4 regions of the Cupriavidus necator N-1 genome follow, and region 3 is predicted to be linked to each of the others. Evidence: predicted binding sites of a transcription regulator. Region 3 holds the regulator's gene; each other region holds the start of a gene.
The links. Region 3 encodes sigma-54, which starts transcription at its own class of promoters, with help from an activator protein. Its sites were predicted from a motif close to TGGCANGNAANCTGCTTT; they were not measured.
Positions count from the first base shown of each region.

Region 1 (4,682 bases), on a different replicon from region 3:
AGGAGTCGGATCTGCTTGCTGGTCATGCGGGATTCCTTGGGATGAGCATGGCGTGGGGGCGTCGCGGCATGGCGGCTCAGATATCAGGAGAAAGCTGGACCATGGCCGAGCCCGACAGCATCGCGGGGATCGGGACCATCGGCACGGCGGGGAGGATGTTGGTGGTGGGAAGGTTCAGCGTGACCTGCACGCAGACATCGGTGGAACCGGGCGCGCAGGGCACCGCCTGCGCAACGTTGCCGGGGGGCAGCAGATTCCTGATGGAGGTGGGAAGCGTGCCCCGCGCCATCGCTGCCGCGGCATCGACGCGCGCGCCCTGCGTGGCCGCGAGGCCTGAGCCGGAAACGCCCGCTGGATAGCGCAGCGCAGCGCGCGCGCCTTCCTCGGCGGCCAGCGTCAGCACCTGCTGAAGCGCCAGCATCACGCCGTAGTAAATGATGCCGATCACGATGGCGAGCAGCACCGGCGCCACGATCGCAAACTCGATCGCAGCGCTGCCGGCGCCGTGGCGGCGTCGGTTGATCCCCCTGTTGGCCCTTGCGTGCAGCAACATCTGAAACCCCGGTCCTTTGGTGTTCTTTCGCGCCGACCGGCGACGCAGCCTGCTTGCCCGTGGCCTGTCCGGCTATTGGCCCGCGGCCATCCAGACCAGCACGCCCACGGCCAGGTACGCGGCATATGGAATGCCGCGCGCCCGCGAAAACTGCGCCGTTGGAATGGGTCTGTCCTGGTGATGCAAGGCTTGCTCCGTAGCCGGCGTGCTGGCTGCCACGCGCAGGCGTGCCGCGGCCCGCTGCCGAAGCGCGGCCAGTACGCTGCTGTCCAGTGCCAGCGCCAGCAGCGCGTGCACCAGCCCGAGCAGGCTGCCGACGACCCATGCCACCACCAGTCCTTGCGGGCCGGTGAACAGGCCCACCACCGCCAGGAACTTGACGTCCCCTGCGGCCATGCGCCCGAGGGCGTACGCCGGCAGCGTGACGGCAAGACCCAGCCCCGCGCCGGTCAGACGCGCGGCCAGCGGCAGTTCCGTGGCCTGCCCGGCGAGCAGTGCAAGTCCGAGGACCAGCACGGCGGCCGCCAGCAAGGCGTTGGGAACGCGCCGGTAGGCAAGATCTGTGTAGAGGGTCGCCGCGCAGAGGAGCGCGGCAATCACGCCGGTCTTATGGTTTCGGCCTGCTCAATTGACGAACCATCCCGAAACCTTGACTGAGAGCCGGGTGAAGCTGGCGTTGAGTTCTGTGCCGAGTTGGCCGGCGCCGACTGCGATGGCCAAAGCGACGAGCCCGACGATCAAGCCATACTCGATAGCCGTCGCCCCGCGCTCATCTTTAATAAAGCGTGCAATGAGTCGTTTCATGTTGTCACTCCCGAGTGATCTAAGAAGCCGCGATCACGCTTCCCCCGTTCGATTATCACGGTGCTCTGTGGCCCGCTCTTTTATCGACATTTCACGCTTGCTGCGTTTTCTTTTTAAGATATGGAATGTCTCAACCATACCCCTCCTATGGGTGATAGCAATGACCCAAAGGGGTTAAGACATGCGTTTGAAACGACCCGGCACGCCCGGGTCACAGGTTGTCAAAGAACAGGCTTGCAGGCCGGGAACCGGCCTGCAAGCTGGCATTGCGGTCATTGCGGCCGCAATGCCAGCCAAAATAAAAAGATGCGCTGCGACGGGGTGATGAGCGACAGCGCACCGTGAAAACACCTAGCCGGTATGAGACATTTCAGCGCAGCAGGCCACCCACCAGCGGCAATTGCAGCGTCTTGACGTCGCCGCTGCCACCCTGGCTGTCTTGAGCGCCCTGCTTCAGCCCGCCGACCAGCCCGGTCACCGGCGCCAGCAGCGCGGTCACGGGACTGAGCGCGCCGCCCGCGGAGCCGCCCTCACCGCCGCCGGCGACCTTGGCCAGCGGCAGGTTGTTCACCACGCCGCCGAGCGGGTTGCCGCCGCCCTGACCATTGCCGTTGAGGAGCGCGCCAGCGGCCGCGACCGTCTTGCCGGCCTCAGTCACCACGCCGCCCAGCGGCGAGACCACCGGCGCGTGGCTGTTGCTGATCATGCTGCCGCCGGCAGCCGCGGTATTGCCGACCTTGTAGAGCAGGCCGTTGGCCGGATCGCCCAGGTGCGTGACCGCGCCCAGGGTCTGCGTGCCGTCGGTGACCTTGCTGGTCAGCGGCACGATGACCTTGCTGACCGAATTCGTGACCTGCGCGACCGGGCCTTCGGACAGCACGCTGTGCACCTTGCCGCTGCTATCGTGCACCGCGATGCCCACGTGCCTGACCAGGCCGCCCACCGGCTCGGTCACCGGCGCCAGTGGTGCCAGCTTCTCGGTGCCCAGGCCGTACACCAGGTCGCCGCCGCTGATCAGCGTCTCGCCCACGTCGTGGACCACATTGCTGGTGCTGGCCACCGTCACGCCAACCGGGTTGTCGACCGAACCGATCTGCCCCAGCCCGTCGCGCACGCCCGCGCCGAGCGAGCCAACGGCCCTGCCGGCATTGATCACCACGTCGCCGGCGCCTTCGCGCGCCTTGGTGGGCAGCAACGGCAGCGGCGCTTCCTGGATGCTCTTGCCGACCTCGCTGATGGCATTGCCCGTGGCCACCACGGTATTGCCCGCGCCTTCGGTCACCTTGGCGGTGGGCGTGGTCTCGCCCGATGCGGACGGTCCCGGCGTGACCGGCGTGTCGATGTTGCTGTTCGGCCGCGGATTGGCGCCGCTGCCGCCACCGCTCGACGAACAGCCTGCCATCAGCAAGGCAATAGCGGCCACGCCGGCCGCGGCCAGTGAGGTCATGGAATGCTGCGACGGATGCTTGGTTTGCATTGTCCTTCTCCTGTCTTGTTGGCCACGGTGCTGCCGGCCGTCTTGTCTTATGTGCGCCGCATGGGATTGCCGACGAGCCTCCCCGGAGTCCCGCTTTGTTCCTCTGGCGGACCGCTCCGAACCGGCACGGCAAGACAGTGGAACGCGGGATCGTCGGCGCGTCTGGACAACAAATGGCAAGGCCCGTGCCAGCGGCGCCGGCGGTGCCGGCACGGAACCGGCCGCGGCGCTGCAAGCCTTGCCTGGCGCGGATTGCCGGGGGTCCGGGGTAGCCACGTGCTGGGCCCAAACGCCGTTGCGGCGCGGGCCTGACGTGTTACGTGCTACGTAACGTGTTCCGGGAACACGGGAACACGGCGGCGCGGATGACCGTGGCGGGAGGGCGGTGGCAGCGCACGGCACGGCGCGCTTTCCTGGCTGGGTCGCCATCGCCGCATGGCCCGCCGTTCCGGCTGTTTTGTTCCCTGCAGACGCCACACGTTACGTAACGCGTAACGCGCAGCCGCCCCGACACCCGTCCCCGGCGGCGCCGCAAGCGGTTCCCGCCACTCCCCTGGGAACCGCGCCCGGCAAGGCTTTGCGGGCACCACACCCGACTTCCGCAGGGTCCCTTCCGGGACGCGTCGCGGCGCTGGCATACCGATTGCGCCATATCCGTCACCGCCGCACGCAGAAAGCGAACGCGTTGCGCGGCCGAGCGATTTAAACGACGGGAATGAGGGAACAGAACATGCGCAAACAACAACTCGCCGTAACGGCACTCCTCGCAACCTTGCTGGCCCTGGGTGGCTGCGCCAGCGGCAGCGGATCGACCTCCATGGGCACCAGCGATACGGCGGGCACCAATGGCGGCACTAAGACTACCGGAACCGATGGCACTGGCGGCATGGGTGGCTCCGGCGGCAGCACCGACCTGGCCGGCGGCGGTACCGGTGGCACGGGCGGCGGCACGGGTGGTACCGGCGGCACCGGTGGAACGGGTGGCAACGGCGGCAACACTGGCGGCGGCGAAACGCCCACCTCGCTGACCCCGACCGCCACGGTCATCAACAATGCCGGCACGGTGCTGGGCAATACGGGCAGCACCGTCACCGACCTCGGCAACCAGCTCGGCAGCGCCAACCTGCCGCTGGTGCCGACGCAGACGCAAAGCGGCCTGGGCGGCGTGGTGGCCTCCACCGGCGATGCCGTGGGCGCGCTGGCCACGGGCCTGCAAGCGGGCCTGGGCAGCATCCCCAATTCGACCAACCCGGTTGGCACCACGGTCGCCAGCACCGGCAATGTGGTCACCGAACTCGGCAAGGGAGTGTCCAGCGCCGGCACCGCTGTCAGCGGGCTGGGCACCGGCCAGCTCGCGCCGCTGGCGCCGCTGACTTCGCCGCTGGGCACGGTGGTGGACAAGCTGGGCGACACGGTGACCAGCACCGGCGGCACGCTGACCACGGTGCTGTCGACCGGCGCGGTCGAGCAAGTGACCACTACCACCAGCAAGCTGATCGTGCCGATCACCTCGCAGCTGACCGGCGCCACCCAGACGCTGGGCGCGGCCACGGGCCTGGGCGCTCCGACCGGCGGGCTACTGGCGACCGTGGGCGGTGCGCTGGCCACGGCCGGCATCAAGCTGCAACAGACCAACACGCCGGTGGTCTCGGGCATCGGCGGCGTGGTGAACGCCACCGGCACGACCGTGGCATCGCTGGGCGGCGCAGTGAACGGGCCCGCCAGCGGCGGCGGCCTGGGCGCGCTGAGCCCGGTACTGGCACCGGTGACTGCGCTGGCCGGGGGGCTGACTGGCGGTGCAGGCGCCGGCGGCACGGGTTCGCCGCTGGCGCCTGTCACCAGCCTGGT
Region 1 covers NC_015723.1:184,776-189,457, reverse strand. Annotated here, with positions in the region: gene cpaB (Flp pilus assembly protein CpaB) at 1-26, opposite strand, end outside; gene CNE_RS18945 (TadE/TadG family type IV pilus assembly protein) at 77-553, opposite strand; gene CNE_RS18940 (prepilin peptidase) at 626-1,153, opposite strand; gene CNE_RS18935 (Flp family type IVb pilin) at 1,178-1,357, opposite strand; gene CNE_RS18930 (collagen-like triple helix repeat-containing protein) at 1,728-2,834, opposite strand; gene CNE_RS18925 (collagen-like triple helix repeat-containing protein) at 3,565-4,682, shown strand, end outside.
Region 1: a site for sigma-54 is predicted at 3,008-3,025, ahead of CNE_RS18930 (collagen-like triple helix repeat-containing protein). Genes of this name have one in related genera too.

Region 2 (4,682 bases), 180 kb from region 3:
GGCTTCGGCGCGGCGGTAGTCTTGCCACATGGTGGCCAGCACGGCCGCGGCCACCACGACAAACGCGATCGCCAGCGCCCGTGCCACTGGCATCGGCACGCGCCAACGCCCGAAGCCTGACGGCTCCAGCCAACCGAGCATGAAGCAGAACGGCAGGAAGAAATAGAGGTAATGCAGCGGGTATTCGAGCATCGAATGCGCGCACAGCATCGCCAGCCAGGTAAGAACCAGCACGGTCTGCTTGCGCTCTTCGCTATCGCCGTGCCACAGGCGAACCCGAACCACGCGCCATAGCCACGCCAGCAGGATCAGGCCTACGCCGGCGGTGCCGACGATGCCCGTCTTCGCAAGCAGGTCGAGGATGGCGTTGTGGGCGTGCAGGGACATCTCCACCTTCACGCCGACTTGCTGCATTTGCTGGAATTGCGCCCAGCCGAACTCGCCCCAGCCGACACCGAACCAGGGGTGGGAGCGGAACATTGCCAGCGCGTGGGTCCACAGCGCGCCGCGCGCGGACATCTGGTCTTCTGCTTCGAGTTGGGCGATGGTGTCGAACAGGCGCCAGTCGAAGGCTTGCCCTGCCGCGCGGATCGCGGGCTGCAGGATCAGCAGCATCGCCACCATTGCTACTGCTGCGACGAGCAGACCGACTGGTCGCTGCATTGGATCCGAGTCGCTCCGCCCGCCTCGTGCGAGCCACGCTGCGACCAGTGCATAGACCGCAGCCAGGCCAACATGCAGCACGCCGGTGCGCGAACCGGACAGCACGATGCCGCTTTCCAGCAAGACCACGGCGGCGAGCCACATCGGGAAACGCAAGCGGCCACGCGAAGCCAGCCACACTGACGCCACCAACGCCAGGCCTTCAACGGTGGCCTGGTGGTTGGGTTGGTTCAGGTTGCCCCAGAGGCGGCGATTGTTGTCGTAGAAGTAGGTGGAGACGAGGCCGAAGGCGCGGGGTTCGAGGTGGAAGAGCTGCACCCATTGCGTGAGCGTACCGAGCGACCCCGCAATGAGAAAGGCCGTGGCGAAGGCATCGCCGATGTCCTGCGTGGTTGTTGCTGGCGCGCGTCGATACCACCATCCAGCGCAAGTCACTGCGGCTCCAAGGATCAGCGTGAGAATCGTGATCAGCCGGCTGCCAGTGATGTCAGCGTGACCGAGGGCGCCGAGTAAAAGGCTGACAAGGCTTAGCCAGACAAACAGCAGGCAGCCCCACGGAAGCCACATATGGGTTTCCGAACTCGCTGCTGGGGACTTGTGGATCGCATGGAAGGCGAAGACGGTAATGGCACAGAATGCGGCGGTCCATTCGCCATAGAACGTCGCCAGCGGCAGCGTGTGCCGGGAGACTAGCAGCGGGATGACGATTGCTGCGATGAGGGCGGCCGACGGTAGGAAGGGCCTGGACGGCTGCATCGGGGCGCCTGTTTATAGGGAAACGCGCATGATAGCTTGGTGGCTGGGCAAAGAAAAAGCGCCCGAAGGCGCTTTTTCTTTGCTTAGCATTCAGACAAGCCGAGAATTAGATTCCCGTTTTTGCTTTGGTGCAAGGCGCGGCACCAGTGTTGGTGGCAGCCCATTGGATCGCGTTCGCGTTGGTAGTATTGTCCGGCGTCAGCGTGACTTCACAACCGGCCAGTGCAGCCTTGCCCGTCATCACAACTGCGCCGGTCTTGGCCGTCAAGGTTACAGTGGCATTGGTCGGCGCCGGAAGTGTCGGATAGCCAGTGGCCGCCTTCAGAAGTACGTCAGTATCGCATTTGGCATCGATTACACCGTTGTTGACTTGGCTGCACTCAGCAATCGCCATCTTCAGAGGCGCAACCTGCGAATAGACGTCCGACCAGCGCGAGCGCGTCACATAATCCTGATACTGCGGAATCGCAATCGCCGCCAAAATACCAATGATCGCAACCACGATCATCAGTTCGATCAGCGTAAAGCCCTTCTGGACACGACGGCCCAGTTTCTTCAGTTGTTGTACCCGTTGCATGATTTGACCCCTCGAAGAGATTTTGGTTAAGCGTTGCACGTCTTCGGTTTCGTGACGCGGGGACCATTGAGCAGTAAGCGTGCCAGGGGCATCCCCCATCCGTCGGGGGTAAAAAGCGACAAATTTCGTCACCCGTCAGGGGGATGCTTGCCGGATGCGCCAAAATTTGTCACTTGCGCCCGCTACCACCGCGCGAAGCGACAAAATGTGCGATCACTCACATGAGTTAGTTGGCCAAGGCACCGACGACCGCCTTGCCGGCGCGCCAACGAAAAAGGGCGGCCAGCTGGCCGCCCTTCTCGCCTGGGCGGAACCTCGTCAGGCGGTCTGTGCCGACCGGCGGCTCAGCAGCTTGCCCATAAGCACCACCAGGATCGCGCCGGCGGCGCCGAATACCAGGTGGGCGTGCGGCACGTGGACTTCGAACCAGGCGGCGTCGACCGGGTCGCTGACCAGCATCTCACCCGCCAGGTAGCCCAGCAGCGCGGCACCCAGCACGATGATGACCGGGAAGCGCTCCATGACCTTGAGCAGCAGCGTGCTGCCAAACACGATCAGCGGGATCGACAGGCCCAGGCCGATGATCAGCAGCATCAGCTGGCTGCCTTCGGGGCCTTTCTGCGCAGCGGCGGCCACGGCCACCACATTGTCGAGCGACATCACCAGGTCGGCGATCAGGATGGTGCGGATGGCGGCCCAGATATTGTCCTTGCCATCGTGCCCTTCCTCGTCGTCATCGCCGGTCAGCAGCTGCACGCCGATGTAGACCAGCAGAACGGCGCCGACGATCTTCAGGTACGGCAGGCTCAGCAGCTTGACCGCGGCCACGGTCAGCACCACGCGCATGATGATGGCGGCGGCGCTGCCCCAGAAGATGGCCTTCTTCTGCTGGGCGGGCGGCAGGTTGCGCGAGGCGAGCGCGATCACCACCGCGTTGTCGCCGGACAGGACGATATTGGTCAGGATGATCGATCCCAACGCAATCCAGAAAGTGGTGGAAGACAGCAGTTCCACGGGGAGGCTCCTCGAGTTCTATCTATAGGTCCGACCCGTCATATGACGGCAATTCGGATGTCTGAAAACACAGACATGACTGTTTAACGCACGAACCTTACGATTCGGTTTCAATTCCGGCTGGTGCCGCTTGGGAGATACCCTAGTAAGTGTCCCACCAGAATGACATTGCCCCCGCACGCGGCGGGGGCAATGTCTTATCATTTCCGCGCAGGCGGAAACGACGTACTGAACATCGTCAGCAAATTACAGCATTGCCTTCAGCAGGCGGCCCATCTCCGACGGGTTCTTGGTCACCTTGATGCCGCAGGCTTCCATGATTTCCAGCTTGGCCTGGGCGGTATCGGCACCGCCCGAGATCAGCGCGCCGGCGTGGCCCATGCGCTTGCCCGGAGGCGCGGTCACGCCAGCGATGAAGCCAACCACCGGCTTCTTCATGTTTTCCTTGATCCAGTAAGCCGCGTTGGCCTCGTCCGGACCGCCGATCTCACCGATCATGACCACGGCGTCCGTTTCCGGATCGTCGTTGAACATCTTCATCACGTCGATGTGCTTCAGGCCGTTGATGGGGTCGCCACCAATGCCGACAGCCGACGACTGGCCCAGGCCCAGCGCGGTCAGCTGGCCCACGGCTTCGTACGTCAGCGTGCCCGAGCGCGACACCACGCCGATGCGGCCCTTCTTGTGGATGTGGCCCGGCATGATGCCGATCTTGATTTCGTCCGGCGTGATCAGGCCTGGGCAGTTCGGTCCCAGCAGCAGGGTCTTCTTCTTCTCACGGCGCATGCGGTCCTTGACTTCCATCATGTCGCGCACGGGGATGCCTTCGGTAATGCAGACCACCAGGTCCAGGTCGGCGTCAACGGCTTCCCAGATCGCGGCAGCGGCACCTGCGGGCGGCACATAGATGACCGACACGGTGGCGCCGGTCTGGGCCTTGGCGTCCTTGACGCTGGCGTAGATGGGAATGCCTTCGAAGTCTTCACCGGCCTTCTTCGGGTTCACGCCCGCGACGAAGCAGTTCTTGCCGTTGGCGTAGTCGCGGCAGCCACGGGTGTGGAACTGGCCGGTCTTGCCGGTGATGCCCTGGGTGATGACCTTGGTGTCTTTGTTGATCAGAATCGACATGCTGTAATCCTTTGCTTGGCTACGAGCGACGCGCGCGAGGGCGCATCAAAGCGCCTGCGCACCGCCCGCGTTCGCGTATGGTTGCGTTCGTGCGACGGCTTACTTGCCAGCGGCAGCGGCCACCACCTTCTGGGCGGCTTCTTCCATCGTGTCGGCCGAGATGATGGGCAGGCCCGAGTCGGCCAGCATCTTCTTGCCGAGGTCTTCGTTGGTGCCCTTCATGCGCACGACCAGCGGCACCGTCAGGTGCACGGCCTTGGAAGCGGAGATCACGCCTTCGGCGATCACGTCGCAACGCATGATGCCGCCGAAGATGTTGACCAGGATGGCCTCCACGTTCGGGTTGCTCAGCATCAGCTTGAAGGCTTCGGTCACCTTCTCGGTGGTGGCACCGCCGCCCACGTCGAGGAAGTTGGCCGGCTCGCCGCCGAACAGCTTGATGGTGTCCATGGTGGCCATGGCCAGGCCGGCGCCGTTCACCAGGCAGCCGATGTTGCCGTCCAGCGAGATGTAGGCCAGGTCGAACTTCGAGGCTTCGATTTCG
Region 2 covers NC_015726.1:575,018-579,699, reverse strand. Annotated here, with positions in the region: gene CNE_RS02825 (PglL family O-oligosaccharyltransferase) at 1-1,419, opposite strand, end outside; gene CNE_RS02820 (pilin) at 1,526-1,996, opposite strand; gene CNE_RS02815 (TerC family protein) at 2,315-3,010, opposite strand; gene sucD (succinate--CoA ligase subunit alpha) at 3,257-4,138, opposite strand; gene sucC (ADP-forming succinate--CoA ligase subunit beta) at 4,238-4,682, opposite strand, start outside.
Region 2: a site for sigma-54 is predicted at 2,064-2,081, ahead of CNE_RS02820 (pilin). Genes of this name have one in related genera too.

Region 3 (4,682 bases):
TGAGATCCGCGGCGCGGTGCTGACCTACGACAGCCGCAAGGAGTTCTACACGGCCGCCGGCGGCGGCAGTGGCGACGCCGCGGCCGCCAATCCGTCCGGTCGCGTGCGCGCGGTGCTGTCGCCGCGCCAGGACCAGAAGGCCGGCGCCACGGGCAATGGCGGCTCGCCGCTGGACCTGAAGACGGCGCCCGCGCCTGCCAACAAACCCTGACGCCTGGCGCCGGCTTGCCTGCCCGCGCCAGAAACGCCTGAACGCCAGACCGTGCCAATGACCGATACCGCAACCATCGCCGACAAGCCTTCCGTCGAAGCCTCCACCGTCCTTCCCGGCGGCAGCACGCTGGTCGTGCGCCACCTGAAGAAGCGCTATGGCTCGCGCACGGTGGTCAAGGACGTCTCGCTCGACGTGAAGAGCGGCGAGGTGGTCGGCCTGCTCGGGCCTAACGGCGCGGGCAAGACCACCTCGTTCTACATGATCGTGGGCCTGGTGGCGCTGGACGAAGGCGATATCGTGCTCGACGGCGACCACATCAGCGGCCTGCCGATCCACGAGCGCGCGCGCATGGGGCTGTCGTACCTGCCGCAGGAAGCCTCGGTGTTCCGCAAGCTCAACGTCGAAGAGAACATCCGCGCGGTGCTGGAGCTTCAGGTGAGCAACGGCAAGCCGCTGCCCAAGACCGAGATCGAGCGCCGCCTGGATTCGCTGCTCGACGACCTGCAGATCGCGCACCTGCGCAACAACCCGGCGCTGTCGCTGTCGGGCGGCGAGCGCCGCCGTGTGGAAATCGCGCGCGCGCTGGCGTCGTCGCCGCGCTTCATCCTGCTGGACGAACCCTTCGCCGGCGTGGACCCGATCGCCGTGGGCGAGATCCAACGCATCGTCAGTTTCCTCAAGGCACGCAATATCGGCGTGCTGATCACCGACCACAACGTGCGCGAGACGCTCGGCATCTGCGACCACGCCTACATCATCAGCGAAGGCACGGTGCTGGCCGCGGGCCAGCCCGAGGAAATCATCGCCAATGATGCAGTGCGGCGCGTCTACCTGGGCGAGAACTTCCGCATGTGACTTAACGGCCTGCCCGCGAGCGGCAGGCCTCTTCGCGGGTGCGCGTGGGCCCTCCCACAGCCAGCGGCGATCGGACCGCATAAGCGATAGCAATTTCCGTTCCAACAACGGAAAGATGCGCATAGAATAGCTCGCATGAAACCGTCGCTACAGCTCCGTCTTTCCCAGCATCTGGCCCTGACCCCGCAACTGCAGCAGTCGATCCGGCTGCTGCAGCTCTCCACGCTGGAACTGCAGCAAGAGGTCGAACAGGCGCTGACGGAAAACCCGCTGCTCGAGCGCGAGAACGACTGGATCGAAAGCCCGCTGCGCGTGGCGGCCGACGGCTCGGTCAACCTGCAGAGCGCACCGGCGCCCGCCCCGGCTGAGCCCCAGGGCAATGGCGAGGCTCGCGCCGACGGCGCGGGTGACGACGACAGCTATGGCGACAGCGGCAACGGCGACGACTACGGCAGCGGCGACTGGAGCCTGGACGACTTTGCCCGCCGCCCCCAGGGCGACGAGGATGAAAAAACGCCGATGCAGCTGCGCGAGGCCGAGCCCACGCTGCGCGAGTACCTGATGGAGCAGCTCACGCCGCTGAAGATCTCGGCGCGCGACAAAGGCCTGGCCATCTTCCTGATCGAATCGCTCGACGACGATGGCTACCTGAGCGCATCGCTTGAGGAGATCTGCACGGAGTTGCCGGAAGAACTCGAGTTCGAGATCGACGAAGTCCACGCCATCCTCACGCTGCTGCAGAGTTTCGACCCGCCCGGCGTGGGTGCGCGCAACGCCGCCGAGTGCCTGGCCCTGCAGTTGCGACGCCTGACGCACCCGCAACGCGAACTGGCGCTGAACATCGTTAGCAATCACCTGGAGTTGCTCGCAGTACGCGACTACACGCGGCTGAAGAAGGCGCTGCAGGTAGATGAAGTGGCACTGAAGTCCGCACACGAACTGATCCGCTCGCTGGCGCCCTACCCCGGCCATGCGTACAGCCGCCCGGAAGCGGATTTCGTGGTGCCGGACGTGTTCGTGCGCAAGGGTGGCGGCGGCTGGATCGCGCAGCTCAATCCGGATGTGATGCCGAGGCTGCGCATCAACGATATGTATGCCCAAATCCTGCGTGGCGCGAAGGGTGAGTCCGGCACGGCCGGACTGCAGCAAAAGCTGCAAGAGGCGCGCTGGCTGATCAAGAACATCCAGCAAAGGTTCGACACAATCCTGCGTGTCTCGCAGGCCATTGTCGAGCGTCAAAAGAACTTTTTCAGTCACGGCGAAATCGCCATGCGCCCCTTGGTTTTGCGGGAGATTGCCGATACACTGGGTTTACACGAGTCAACCATCTCCCGGGTGACGACCAATAAATACATGGCAACGCCGATGGGTACTTTCGAACTGAAGTACTTCTTCGGCAGCCACGTGTCCACCGAAACCGGTGGCGCGGCTTCATCAACGGCCATCCGCGCCTTGATCAAGCAACTGATAGGAGCCGAAGACCCGAGGAATCCCCTTTCCGACAGTCGCATTGCCGAACTGCTGGGTGAGCAAGGCTTTGTTGTTGCGCGCCGCACTGTTGCCAAGTATCGCGAAGCCCTGAAGATCCCCGCAGTCAATCTCCGCAAGTCTTTGTAGCCGAGCCCACCGCCTGCCTGGTGAGGCTCTTTCAGAAGGAGAAGCGCTATGAACTTCAAGATCAGTGGACACCACCTGGACATCACGCCCCCTCTGCGTGAGTACGTGGAAACGAAGCTGGAGCGAATCGTCAGGCATTTCGATCAGGTCATTGGCGTTAGCGTGCTGCTCTCTGTCGACAACCACAAGGAAAAGGACCGGCGTCAGTACGCGGAAATTAATCTACATCTCAAGGGCAAGGACATCTTTGTCGAGGCGCATCACGAAGACCTATATGCAGCGATCGACGCACTCGTCGACAAGCTGGACCGTCAGGTGATCCGCTACAAGGATCGCGTGCAAGGCCACGACCGCGAAGCGGTCAAGTACCAGATGGCCGCAGCGCAAATGCAGCAATGACCGTGCCCGGCAGCCCCGCAGCGGGCTGCTGAATCAGGATTGAACAGGCAAGCCGCGCCACGAAGCGCGGCTTTTTTGCGCCCTTGCGTTCCGGGTTGCCGCCGGCATGCCGCGCCCGCACTGGCGGTGCGGCCCGGCTGTGGCGCCGGAGCCAACGCTTTTCACCCGAATGGGCAAGAGTGTTCGCAAGCGCAGCGCCAAGGTGTATGCTGCGCCATACAAAGAGAGGGAATCCTGGCCGCGCCCCGCATCGGTGCGCCGGCTCCCGGCCCGGAGGCACGATTGCATCACCATGTATCGTTCTGCACCGGCTTGCCCCGCTGCGCTGCACAATACGGGGGTAGTCGCTGCTCTATAATGGGCCGGACGCCTCCGGCCAGGCCAACGGCAGCCCGGAGCCAGCCCACTGCCCCGCGGAACGATCTGCCCGCTAACTGAAATCCTGCGCATCGCCCATGAATCGTTTGGCCAAATTGCTGCCACCCGGCAACATCACCCTGGACGTCAGCGTCACCAGCAAGAAGCGTGTGTTCGAGCAGGCCGGGCTCCTCTTCGAGAACAACCATGGTGTGGCGCGCGCCATCGTGACGGACAACCTGTTCGCGCGCGAGTCGCTGGGATCCACCGGCCTGGGCGCCGGCGTGGCGATCCCGCACGGCCGCATCAAGGGCCTGAAGCAGCCGCTGGCCGCCTTCATGCGCCTGGCCGAGCCGATTCCGTTCGAATCGCCGGATGGCAAGCCGGTATCGCTGCTGATCTTCCTGCTGGTGCCCGAACAGGCTACGCAGCAGCACCTGGAAATCCTGTCAGAAATCGCGCAACTGCTTTCCGACCGCGACATGCGCGAAGGACTGGCCACGCTGCCGACGCCCGATGCCGTCCATCAGCTGCTGATCGCATGGCATCCCTGATCCCCTGATCCCCCAGGCGGGCCGGCACCAGACCGGGCAGGCGCCAGGCGCTTCGCAAACCGCCCCACCAGTCATACCGCATGGAACTCACCGGCGTCACCTCCCAGTCCATCTTCGACGACAACGCAGCCGACATCAAACTCTCGTGGGTGGCCGGCCTGGAAGGCGCGGACCGCGCCTTCGACGTGGAGTTCGCCCGCGAAGCCACCTCCGCCGCCGACCTGGTGGGCCACCTGAACCTGATCCACCCCAACCGCATCCAGGTGCTCGGCAAGCCCGAAATCACTTATTACCAGCGGCTGGACGATGAGACCCGCAAGCGCCAGATGGGCGAGCTGATCCTGTTGGAGCCGCCCTTCCTGGTGATCGCCGACGGCATGGAGCCGCCGCCCGACCTGGAACTGCGCTGCACGCGCTCGTCCACGCCGCTGTTCACCACGCCGGTGTCGTCGGCCGCGGTGATCGACCACTTGCGCCTGTACCTGTCGCGCATCTCCGCGCCGCGCGTGACCATGCACGGGGTCTTCCTCGACATCCTGGGCATGGGCGTGCTGATCATGGGCGAATCGGGCCTGGGCAAGAGCGAACTGGGCCTGGAACTGATCTCGCGCGGCCACGGGCTGGTGGCCGACGATGCCGTGGACTTCGTGCGCCTGGGGCCGGATTTTATCGAAGGCCGCTGCCCG
Region 3 covers NC_015726.1:394,733-399,414, reverse strand. Annotated here, with positions in the region: gene lptA (lipopolysaccharide transport periplasmic protein LptA) at 1-211, shown strand, start outside; gene lptB (LPS export ABC transporter ATP-binding protein) at 269-1,069, shown strand; gene CNE_RS01980 (RNA polymerase factor sigma-54) at 1,205-2,686, shown strand; gene hpf (ribosome hibernation-promoting factor, HPF/YfiA family) at 2,735-3,085, shown strand; gene ptsN (PTS IIA-like nitrogen regulatory protein PtsN) at 3,541-3,996, shown strand; gene hprK (HPr(Ser) kinase/phosphatase) at 4,077-4,682, shown strand, end outside.

Region 4 (4,682 bases), on a different replicon from region 3:
CGCCCCGCCGCCCAGGTGCCGCCTTCCAGCACGCGCGCCAGCGGGAAATTTTCTTCCTGCAAGCCAAGCGCCTGGCGCACGCCGTCGGCCACCAGGTCCAGGCCGGTCACTGTCAGCGCGCGCCATTCGACGATCACGGGCTCATCCACCGCATGCGGCACGGCGGCAAAACCGGGGTCGCGCGGCACCATCAGCTCGAAGTCGTAGAGCAGGCCGCCGTTGCGGTATTCGGGCAGGCCCGTCAGCGCGTCCAGCCCGGTCACGGTCAGGCCGGCGTCTTCCAGCGGCTCCAGCAGTGAATAGGTCAGCCATTGCGTGAGCTTGTGGAACGGTACCAGCCCGCCCGGCGCGGCCGGATGCCGCCAGCAGTCGCCCAGCGAAACGCCTTCGACAATGATCCGCCCCGGCCATACCGGCCCCAGGCCGACCAGCAGCGTGCGCAGCAGGAAGCCGGCGTCGAGCTGCCCGTTGACCGCATGCGCCTTCAGGTAGTCGTAGAGGTTGCCCAGCCGCGCCGGCCGGCCGAACAGCGCCGGAGTCGCCTCCATCACCTCGCCCAGGCGGCGCAGCAGGCCGGCGCGGCCTTCCAGCCCCACCAGCGGGTTGTGCTGCGCGACCTGGAAGGCGTGGGCGATGCTGTCGGCATCGATGCGCTGCAGCCGCTCGGCGTCCGCGCGCAGCGGATCGCCCGGCGCGGCCGAGAAGCCGCCGCGCGCGAACAGGACGAAGCTGGCCACGCCCAGCCCTTCCGAGCGCGTCAGCACCAGGTCGCTGGCCGGATCGCGGTAACGCCAGTCCGGGCCGGCGCCGGCATCCAGCAGTACGCTTGGAATGACCAGGTCGATGCCGATGCGGGCGCGCTCCTCGCGGTGCTCTGGCCCGCTCAGCGCGGCACGCTCGCACAACACCTGCCAGCGGTCCGCGCGCTGGTCGACGGCGCCACTTTCAAAATGGCGCCAGCGGCTGTGGTACGGCACCTGCAGGTCCGGATAGCGCTGGCGGATGGTGCTGGCGACATAGTCGGCAATTGCATGCACGCGGTCCGGATGCCAGGTGAAAAGCTCGGACGCGCCGCTGGCCACGTGTTCGGTGACCGCCGCGCAATGCGTGCGCACCGCCTCGGCACACAGCAGCGCCGAGGCGGGATGCCCTTCCGGCACCGGGCTCAGCCAGCCGGCACCCGGCCGCATCTCGTTACCTGTGCCCTGGCGGTCCATGCCGGGCTTGCCATCCTCGGGAAACATCGTCATTCGTTCAACCCCCTGCCCTTTGCCAGGGCCAGTTCGTTCGCATCCGGCGGCGTGTAGTGCGTAAAGTAGCCGGCGGCCACCTTGGCATCGATCTCGACACGGGCATCGGCGGGGATCAGGGCCTCGGGGATGGCCACCTGCTCGACCACCTCGATGCCCTGCGCCACCAGCGCGCCATGCTTCATGTTGCTCATCGACGCCCAGCGGTCGATGCGGCGGATGCCCAGCCAATGGAACACATCCGGCATCAACTCCTGGAAACGCATGTCCTGCACGCCTGCCACGCATTCGGTGCGGGCAAAGTAAGTCTCGGCACGGTCGCCGCCCACCTGCCGCTTGCGGGCGTTGTAGACCAGGAACTTGGTCACCTCGCCCAGCGCGCGGCCCTCCTTGCGGTTGTAGACCACCAGCCCGACACCGCCCTGCTGCGCCATCTCGATGCACACCTCGATGCCATGTGCCAGATACGGCCGGCAGGTACAGATGTCTGACCCGAACACATCCGATCCGTTGCATTCATCGTGCACGCGGCACGCCACGCGGGTCTCGGGCTTGCCCAGCTGGCTGACGTCGCCGAAGAAGTACAGCGTCATGCCGCCGATGGGCGGAAGGAACACCTTCAGGTCCGGCCGCGTCACCAGTTCCGGGAACATGCCGCCGGTCTGCTCGAACAGGCTGCGGCGCAGCACGCTTTCCTTGATGCCGAAACGGGCCGCCAGCCCGGGTAGGTACCACACCGGGTCGACCGCCGCCTTGGTCACCCGCACGTCGCCATTGGCATGGAGGATGTCGCCGTCGGGCTTGAGCCGGCCGGCCGCAATGGCCGACACCAGCTCCGGCATGTTGATATGCGCACGGGTGACGGCGATGGTCGGGCGAATATCCACGCCGGCCGCGATGCGGTCGGCAAAGACGGTGGAAACCAGGTGGCCCCAGGGATCCAGCGAGACAATTTTCTCCGGGTCGCCCCATTGCGGATGCGGCCCAATGGCTTCCGCCGGCGCGGTATCGGTCAGGTCGGTGCGATGGTCGCGCTGCAAAGCGCCCGCGGCAACCGCCAGGGCCCGGTAGATGGCGTAGGCGCCAGCATGAGTGCCGATCACATTGCGCTGTGCCGGATTCGCCAGGCTGGCGATGACCGGCCCGCGCTCGGCCGCCGTGGGGGCGCCCCAGTGGATGGGCTCGGCCGGCTTGTCGCGGCGTGCGTGTGAGGTGAGGACGATATGGTCGGACATGGCACCCTCGGTTCCCGATGGAATCCTGACCAAATGGTCAGGTTTACGATTCCATACTAGGCAACCTTTGTGCCATCGCCCAATGCCCGTTTACGCGAGTGTTGCGGCAATGTGTGTGGCGCCGAACGCAAGTCCGCGCTGGCGGCATGCACGCATCGCGTGCCGGCGGCGAGACATCGCGGGTGCATACGCACCAACAAAAGGCGCGCACGGCCATGCGGGCACGGCGCCGTCCGGGGCAAACCGTGCCGCCGCTGCGCGGCAGTGCCTGCAAGCATTACACGCTTTGCCGGCCGGCGGGGTCGCGGCCGTTGCCCAGCAGCGCACGCAGCGCCGCCAGCGGCTGGGCGCTTTCGATGTAGCGATAAAACAGCACGCCGGCCACATTGCTGAGCCCCCACGCGGCAACCATGCCGAGCGCGTTCAGCACCGGCTGGCCCGGCGCCAGGTTCGACACCAGCGCGTTGACCAGCAGGCAAACCGGAAAGTGAACCAGGAACACCGAATAGGAAATGCGCCCGAAGAAGCCGACCACGCGCGCCCGCGGCCAGCGCTCCAGCCAGCCGCCGCGGCGCGCCACCGCCAGCAGCAGCGCAGTGGCAAGCGCCACCGCGATGCGCAGCCGGAAATCCACCGCCAGCGCCGCCAGCGCGACCGCGCCGATAAGCAGCAGCGGCAACACCGGGCGGCCGGGGTTGGACGCCCAGTAGGCCAGCGCCCCCATGCCATAGGCGCCGAAGAAGTACACGGCCCAGATATCCCACGCGGCATCGCGGTTGAACCAGAACAGCGACGCCACCGCCACCAGCGCCACGATGCCGATGCTGGCCCCGGCACCCGCCGGCGCTTTCCCGCCCGCCACGGCGCGCGCGGCCCACAGCGCGCCCAGCAGCAGCGCAAACAGCTGCAGGTCGATAGCCACGTACCAGACCCCGGCCGAGAGCGCATCGACATCGAGCACGTTATGCAGCAGCGTCACGTGCGCCAGGAACTGCAGCAGGCCGGGCGGCGCGGGGATCGAGTCGTGCACCATCCAATGGCGCGCCAGGGCGGCACCGGCAATGCTGAGCAGCAGCGCCGCGGCAAAGGGCACCACCAGCTTCTGGTAGCGCCGCCACAGCACCAGCAGCGGATGCTGGCGGATCTCCAGCCGGCCATGCGGCGCCAGGCTGCGCGCGGCGAGAAAGCCGCTGATCACTAGGAAGACCTGCACAGCGATGCGGGCGTAGTCGTACAGCCAGTCCACCAGCCCCGGGGCCAGCCGATACGCGGTATCGGACATCGGGCCATAGAAGGCCAGGTGATGGAGCACGATCAACTGGGAGCTGACCGCTTTCAGGGCGTCGATGCAAGGCAGGCGCGACGGACGAGGGCTCATTGTTATAGGAATGCTGCAATTGCCACGGAAGGCGCGATTCTACCTGCTTGCACCGGCTCTAATATGGCGCATACGCCACTACCTATAGATTCGTTACACACTGCCCCGGCTTGTTGCGAGTTTGCCGTCGCGGCCCAAAATTCAACTGTCGGGTGGATAGGGGGGACGTCAGGCTTGAACCACGTATTCAAGGGACGTTTCTTTGTGCGCCAGTAGGCTAAGCTACAATCACCATTGCCACTGGGGCCCGCTTATGCAGCACCGCACGCTCTTCTCCCGCGCCGGTCACGCCTTCCGTTGCGGCTTGGCTGTGTGCTCCCTCATCGCCCTTCTGGCCGCGGCCCTGGCGGGATGCGAGGGAGTCCCGCGGGATACCGCGGCGACACCGCCACCGCCCCGTCAACCGATTGCGCCCAGCGACGACGTGTACCCCGCCCCGACCACGGTGCGCGACACGAGACCTGCGGCGCGCACTCCGTAGGCGGCATTTGCCGGCCGCGCCCCAGCAACCGCGGCCTGATTAGCCGGCCGAGCGCTGCAAGCGCATCGATACCGAAAAGCTGTCCGCGGGATGCACCGTCACCGAGACTTCGAACGTCTCGCCGGCCGCATCCATATAGCGCCGCACGATCTTCAGCGCCGCGGCGCCAGGGTCCAGCCTGAGCGCGTCAGCAACGCGCCGGTCGCTGACCGCAACCGCGCGCACATCCTGGTAGATCTCTGCAATCTGCCGGTCATAGCGTGACTCGATCAGCGTGCTGACCAGCGTGTCGGGCGACTCCCGCACCATCTCGCCGATCTCCGCATAGGCAGGATCCA
Region 4 covers NC_015723.1:1,717,649-1,722,330, forward strand. Annotated here, with positions in the region: gene CNE_RS25840 (URC4/urg3 family protein) at 1-1,250, opposite strand, end outside; gene CNE_RS25845 (GTP cyclohydrolase II) at 1,247-2,485, opposite strand; gene CNE_RS25850 (acyltransferase family protein) at 2,763-3,863, opposite strand; gene CNE_RS25855 (GntR family transcriptional regulator) at 4,384-4,682, opposite strand, start outside.
Region 4: a site for sigma-54 is predicted at 2,543-2,560, ahead of CNE_RS25845 (GTP cyclohydrolase II). Genes of this name have one in related genera too.